One region of the Streptomyces sp. NPDC053426 genome, then DNA from elsewhere that is predicted to be linked to it. Evidence: riboswitches for the same ligand, from Rfam matches in the RefSeq annotation. Region 1 holds a riboswitch; the other holds the start of a gene.
What was found. Region 1 has a riboswitch for S-adenosylmethionine ahead of ACZ62B_RS31310 (aminotransferase class V-fold PLP-dependent enzyme). Riboswitches for the same ligand answer to the same signal wherever they lie in the genome.
Positions count from the first base shown of each region.

Region 2: linked by a shared signal. The riboswitch ahead of thrC (threonine synthase) and the one ahead of ACZ62B_RS31310 (aminotransferase class V-fold PLP-dependent enzyme) in region 1 are both predicted to bind S-adenosylmethionine.

Region 1 is NZ_JBVJKE010000018.1:153,746-157,149, forward strand. It holds gene ACZ62B_RS31310 (aminotransferase class V-fold PLP-dependent enzyme) at 130-1,503, opposite strand; SAM riboswitch class IV at 1,666-1,782, opposite strand; gene trpD (anthranilate phosphoribosyltransferase) at 2,065-3,129, opposite strand; gene qcrB (cytochrome bc1 complex cytochrome b subunit) at 3,287-3,404, opposite strand, start outside.
Region 2 is NZ_JBVJKE010000033.1:18,003-21,406, forward strand. It holds gene ACZ62B_RS37420 (ubiquitin-like small modifier protein 1) at 292-567, opposite strand; gene thrC (threonine synthase) at 649-1,935, opposite strand; SAM riboswitch class I at 1,953-2,100, opposite strand; gene ACZ62B_RS37430 (glucosyl-3-phosphoglycerate synthase) at 2,241-3,212, shown strand; gene ACZ62B_RS37435 (alpha,alpha-trehalose-phosphate synthase (UDP-forming)) at 3,271-3,404, shown strand, end outside.

The DNA of each region.
Region 1 (3,404 bases):
GCGCTGCCCCCGGACCCCTGCTCCTCAAACGCCGGAGGGGCTGACATTTAGCCCCTCCGGCGTTTGAGGAGCGGGGTCTGGGGCGGAGCCCCAGGTCGGGACGGGAAGGGGCGGCGGGGGCGAAAGAAATCACTCCCGGCCGGAGGTGTCCGGTACGCAGCGGCCGTCCACCGTCCGGTAGTTCCAGCGAGCCCCGTCCCGCACGAGCTCCCGCACCGCCCGCACGAACCGCTCCACGTGCTCATCGGGCGTCCCCGCCCCGAAGCTGACCCGAATCGCGTTGAGCGACTTCTCACCGGGCCCCGCCTCAGGCGCCCCGCACTCCCCCTGCGCCCGCGCATCACCACCGAGCAGCGTACGCACCAGCGGATGCGCGCAGAACAACCCGTCCCGCACACCGATGCCGTACTCCGCGGACAGCGCCGCGGCGAAGTGGGAGCTGTTCCAGCCCTCCACGACGAAGGAGAGCACACCGACGCGCGGGGCGTCGTCCCCGAACAGGGACAGGAACCGCACCTCGGGCACGTCCGCGAGTCCTTCGCGCACCTCCCGGACCAGCCGCTCCTCACGCGCGGCCAGCGCCTCGAACCCGGCCTCGGTGAGCGCCTTGCAGGCGGACGCGACGGCGTAGGCGCCGATGACGTTGGGCGAGCCGGCCTCGTGGCGGGCGGCGCCCTCGTGCCACTCCACGTCCACTCCCCCGTCCCCGCGCCGGGTGACCTTGCGGCTGGCGCCGCCGCCCGCGAGGTAGGGCTCGGCCTCCCGGAGCCAGTCGACGCGGCCGGCCAGCACACCGGAGCCGAAGGGGGCGTACAGCTTGTGCCCGGAGAAGGCGACCCAGTCGACGTCCAGGTCGGTCACCGAGACGGCGTGGTGCGGGGCGAGCTGGGCGGCGTCCAGCACGATCCGCGCGCCGTGCGCGTGCGCGGCGGCGGCCAGTTCCCGTACGGGCCACAGCTCGCCGGTGACGTTGGAGGCGCCGGTGACACAGACCAGGGCGGGGCCGTAAGGGTCGCGGTCGGCGAGGGCGCGCTCCAGGTTCTCCACCGCCTGGCGGGGGCTGCGCGGGGCGTCCAGGTAGGTGACGCGCGCGTCGCGCCAGGGCAGCAGGGAGGCGTGGTGCTCGGTCTCGAAGACGAAGACCTCGCAGCCGTCGGGGAGCGCGGCGGCGAGCAGGTTGAGGGAGTCGGTGGTGGACCGGGTGAACACCACCTGGTCCCCGGTACGGCAGTCGAGGAACTCGGCGACGGTCCGGCGGGCGTTCTCGAACAGGTCGGTGGAGAGCTGGGAGAGGTATCCGGCGCCCCGGTGGACGCTGCCGTAGTACGGCGCGTAGGCGGCCACGTCGTCCCAGACCCGCTGGAGGGCGGGGGCGCTGGCGGCGTAGTCGAGGGCGGCGTAGGTGACCTCGCCCCCGGTGACGAGGGGAACGGTGACGTCCCGGCCGAGGACGGGCAGCGGGGCGCGGACGGACCGGTCGGCGGCGACGGTGGGGACGGACATGACACAACTCCCGGTGAGGCAGGCGGAATCCCCGCGCGAGCGCACATCGCTCAAGCGCGGAAGGAAGGGAAAAGGGGTGCGCGGAGGCGGGGCTCGGCGGCCCTAGCGCATTCGCTTGCTCACGGAAGACTCCTCGACGACCAGGACCCCTGGTGTGCGAGGGGTCCGCGCTTGCCGTGAGCCTTGCTGCTCACGGCCTGGTCTTCACCCGGGGCACCCCGCCACGGACGGAGGGTTGCCGGACAGCCGGCCGGGGCCTGATGGCTGTCACTCATGACCTGAACGGAAAAGTACGCGAAATGATCGACGCCCCGCAACCCATGTCCGGATCGCGGGACATCCCACCGCCGGGCGGCGGGGCCCGCCCGGCGGACCGGGCTGGAGGAAACCGACGGTGCCTCGCGGCCCCGGTGAGCGGGGGTGACGGGGGTTCCCCGTGCAGGGGAACCCCCACTCGAACGAAGCCGGGGGGGAAGCCGAGTGTGAGGGAGTCCGCAGCCGCGAGGCGGTGCGGACGCGCGCACCGGCCCCCGCCTCTCCGGCACCCCCGCCGGGCAGGCCTTACGCGTTGCTGACGGTCACCCAGCGTTCCAGGACCCGCTTGGCGGCTCCCGAGTCGATCGCCTCGGCCGCCTTCGCCATTCCGGCGCGGAGCTGTTCCGTCAGGGTGCCGCCGCCCGGCTCCAGGGCCACCAGTGCCGCCGCCGAGTTCAGCAGCACCGCGTCCCGTACGGGGCCCGGTTCGCCGTCGAGGAGCCGGCGGGCGACCTCGGCGTTGTAGGAGGCGTCGGCACCGCGCAGCGCCTCCACGGGCACCAGCTCGATGCCGACGTCACGCGGGTCGAAGGCCTCCTCGGTGACCTTGCCGTCGCGCACCACCCACACCCGGGAGGTGGCGGTGGTCGTCAGCTCGTCGAGTCCGTCGTCGCCGCGGAACACCAGCGAGGAGTGGCCGCGCTCGGCGAACACCCCGGCCATGATGGGCGCCATCCGCGGGTCGGCGACCCCGACGGCCTGTGCCTTGACCCGTGCCGGGTTGGCCAGCGGGCCGAGGAAGTTGAACACCGTGCGGACGCCGAGCTGGCCCCGCGCGGCGGCCACGTGGCGCAGCGCCGGGTGGAACTTCACCGCGAAGCAGAAGGTGATCCCGGCCTCCTCGGCGACCTCGGCCACCCGCTTCGGCGTCAGCTCCAGATTGACGCCGAGCTTCTCCAGGACGTCGGAGGCGCCGGACGCGGAGGACGCGGCCCGGTTGCCGTGCTTGACGACCTTCGCGCCGGTGCCGGCCACCACGATCGAGGACATCGTGGAGATGTTCACCGTCTTGGCGCCGTCGCCGCCGGTGCCGACGATGTCGACCGTCTCGCCCGGCACCTCGATCACATGGGCGTGGTCGTACAGCGCCCGTACGCAGCCGGTGATCTCCTCGACGGTCTCGCCCTTGGCCCGCAGGGACACCGCGAACCCGGCGATCTGCACGTCGGTCGCCTCGCCGCGCATGATCAGGTCCATCGCCCAGGCGGTGTCCTCGGCGGTCAGGTCCCGGCCGTCCAGCAGTCCGTTCAGCAGGGCGGGCCAGGAACGGCCCGCCGCGGTGTCGCCTCCAGCGGGGGTCACAGCGCTCATGGCCGCTCCTGATGGTCGTAGAAGAGTCCGAGGACCGGGCAGGGTCCCGGTGGTGTCCACCCTATCCAGGTCCGGGGACGGCGAAGGGCCCCCGTCCGCAGAACGGACGGGGGCCCTTCGCCGTCGTGTGGCGACTGGGGTGAGGCGCTGAAGGTGATCAGTGGTGGCCGTGGCCGCTCGTGATCTCCTTGTACTCCTCGACGGTCGGCTTCGGGATCTGGGCGTCCTCGCCGTAGTAGCCCTTGCTCAGCTTGGCGCGCAGCTTCTCGGTCGCC
Region 2 (3,404 bases), on a different contig from region 1:
CAGGTCAATCGGACGAGAAATCTGGACGACGCCGGTCCGGAATGTGGCGAGAATTCGCCTCATTCCAGGGCAAGTCGGGCTGCGCAAAGGTCACAAATGCCGCGAAAGGTGCCCGCACTTTGGCTACATCCAGTCGGGTCTGCGGCAGGAATTCAGTGTTTCCGATCAGTGGATCGGGAGCGCGTTCCCCAACTCTACCGCGCTCAACCCCATGGAATTGCCCCCTCCGCATCTCTCACGGAGGGGGCAAAGTCCCAAACGCTCGGTAACCGTCATTACCGAAGGTAATGATCAGCCGCCGGCCACCGCCGGAATGATCGACACGCCGGCCCCGTCCGGGGTGGCCGTCTCGAGCCCCTGCTCGAACCGCACGTCGTCATCATTGACGTAGACGTTCACGAACCGCCGCAACTTGCCCTGATCGTCCAGCACCCGGGCGGCGATCCCGGTGTGGTTCTTCTCCAGGTCCGAGATGACCTCCCCGAGGGTGGCCCCCTCGGCGCTCACTTCGGCCTGCCCACCGGTGTAGGTACGCAGGATGGTGGGGATACGGACAGTCACGCTCACGACAAAACCTCCGGAAGGGACAGCACCCTGGGGGCGCGGGGAACTGCGCGACCAGCCACAGACGGTCCGCAGACGAACGACTCAGACAAGCCCGGCTTCACGGAACGACTCGAGGCTCGGACGGATCGTCGCCGTAAGCCCCGTCCCCGCCACCGCGTCCAACGTCTTCAGACCATCACCCGTGTTGAGCACCACGGTGGTCAAAGACGGGTCGAGGGCACCGCTCTCAAGAAGCTTCTTGGTGACCCCCACGGTCACACCACCGGCGGTCTCCGCGAAGATCCCCTCGGTACGCGCCAGCAGCTTGATCGCGTCCACGATCTGCTCGTCGTTCACGTCCTCCACCGCCCCGCCCGTCCGACGGGCGATGTCCAGCACGTACGGCCCGTCCGCCGGGTTCCCGATCGCCAGCGACTTGGCTATCGTGTCCGGCTTCTGCGGACGTACGACGTCGTGCCCCGCCTTGTACGCGGTGGACACCGGCGAGCACCCCTCGGCCTGCGCGCCGAAGATCTTGTACGGCTTGTCCTCGACCAGCCCGAGCTTGATCAGCTCCTGCAGCCCCTTGTCGATCTTCGTGAGCTGGGAGCCGGAGGCGATCGGGACCACGATCTGGTCCGGGAGCCGCCAGCCGAGCTGCTCGCAGATCTCGTACGCGAGGGTCTTGGACCCCTCCGCGTAGTACGGCCGCAGGTTGACGTTGACGAAGCCCCAGCCCTCGCCGGCCGGGTCGCCGATCAGCTCGGAGCAGAAGCGGTTCACGTCGTCGTAGTTGCCCTCGATGCCGACGAGTTCACCGCCGTAGACGGCGGCCATGACGACCTTGCCCTGCTCCAGGTCGTGCGGGATGAACACGCAGGACCGGAAGCCCGCCCGGGCCGCGGCGGCGCCGACGGCGCCGGCGAGGTTGCCGGTGGAGGAGCAGGAGAGGGTGGTGAAGCCGAAGGCGCGGGCGGCCTCGATGGCCTGGGCGACGACGCGGTCCTTGAAGGAGTGCGTCGGGTTGCCGGAGTCGTCCTTGACGAACAGCTTGCCGGCGTCGACACCCAGCTCACGCGCGAGGTTGTCGGCCTGGACGAGCTTGGTCCAGCCGGGGTTCAGGTTCGGCTTGGTCGCCACGTCCGCCGGGACGGGCAGCAGCGGCGCGTAGCGCCAGATGTTCGCGGGTCCCGCCTCGATCCGCTTGCGGAGCTCCTCGGTGTCGTGGGCCGAGAAGTCGTACGCGATCTCCAGCGGGCCGAAACACTCCTCGCAGGCGAAGACCGGGCCGAGGGGCACGCGGTGTCCGCATTCGCGGCAGGAGAGCGCGGCGGCGGGGCCGAGGTCTACAGCGGAATCGGTGGTGCTTGCAACGGTCTGCACAGCCATGGAGGCGAGGCCCTTTCTCCTCATCTTCCTCACGACGCACCTCGCCGTGAGACGGATTTGGCACCTTCCCTAGCCGGGAGCCTCGCCACGTCCGTGTGACAAGAACCGACTGGAGGGTTGCCGGGGCTTCATCGGGCCGTATCCCTCTGCCCCTCTGGATGAGCGGTGTTCAGTTGTCGTCCGCGCGGTGACCCCGGCATGCGGTGGTCGTCGGCGTTGCTCAAGACTGTAACCGAAGGCCTGCATGGTTGAGATAGTCGTCCGCACCGCGAGATGGATCACAGGCCAGTGAGGAGTCCGGGACCGTGCTGGAAGAAGTCGAGCGCTGGCTGATCGACCGCTCCTGGTCCGTGGCCGACCGCCCGCTCCACCGGATCCTGGCGGCGAAACGTGCCACGGGGCAGACGGTGAGCGTGGTGCTGCCCGCGCTCGACGAGGAGGCGACGGTCGGCGAGATCGTCTCGGTGATCCGGCACGACCTGGTGCTCCAGGTCCCGCTGGTCGACGAGGTGGTGGTGGTCGACTCGGGCTCGACCGACCGCACGGCCGAGGTGGCGGCGGCTGCGGGCGCGACCGTGGTGCACCGGGACGCGATCCTGCCCCGGATACCGGCGGTGCCCGGCAAGGGCGAGGTGCTGTGGCGCTCCCTGCTCGTCACCCGCGGCGACATCGTGTGCTTCGTCGACGCGGATCTGCGGGAGTTCTCCTCCGACTTCGTCTCCGGCATCGTCGGCCCGCTGCTCACCGAGCCGGACGTGCACCTGGTCAAGGCCATGTACGACCGTCCCCTCACGGTGTCCGACGGACGCGCCTCCGGCACGATCGCCGCCGGTCAGGGCGGCCGGGTCACGGAGCTGATGGCCCGCCCGCTGCTGAACATGCACTGGCCCCAGCTCGCCGGCTTCGTCCAGCCGCTCGGCGGCGAGTACGCGGCCCGCCGCTCCCTGCTGGAGCAGCTCCCGTTCCCGGTCGGGTACGGCGTCGAGCTCGGCATGCTGGTCGACGCCCTGCACCTGGTCGGCCTGGACGCCCTCGCCCAGGTGGACGTCGGTGTCCGCAAGCACCGCCACCAGGACGGCCAGGCCCTCGGCCGGATGGCCGCCGCGATCTACCGCACCGCCCAGCTCCGCCTGGCCCGCGGCCATCTGATCCGCCCGTCCCTGACCCAGTTCGAGCGCACCGGCGACAACTTCGAACCCCGTACGTACTCCGTCGACACGGAGGAACGGCCGCCGATGGCGGAGATCGCGGAGTACCAGGCGCGAAGGGTGGCCTGACCCGTATACGGCCGATCCGCACGTTTGAGGCCCGTGGGGCCGGGCTAGGTTGCAGCGTATGGCTTCAAGCTTCGGTGCTGCTCAGGTGCTGGTCGCCTCCAACCGGGGGCCCGTCTCGTACACGGTGGAGGACGACGGTTCGCTGCGGGCCGGGCGGGGCGGTGGCGGGCTGGTGTCCGGGCTGTCGGCGAT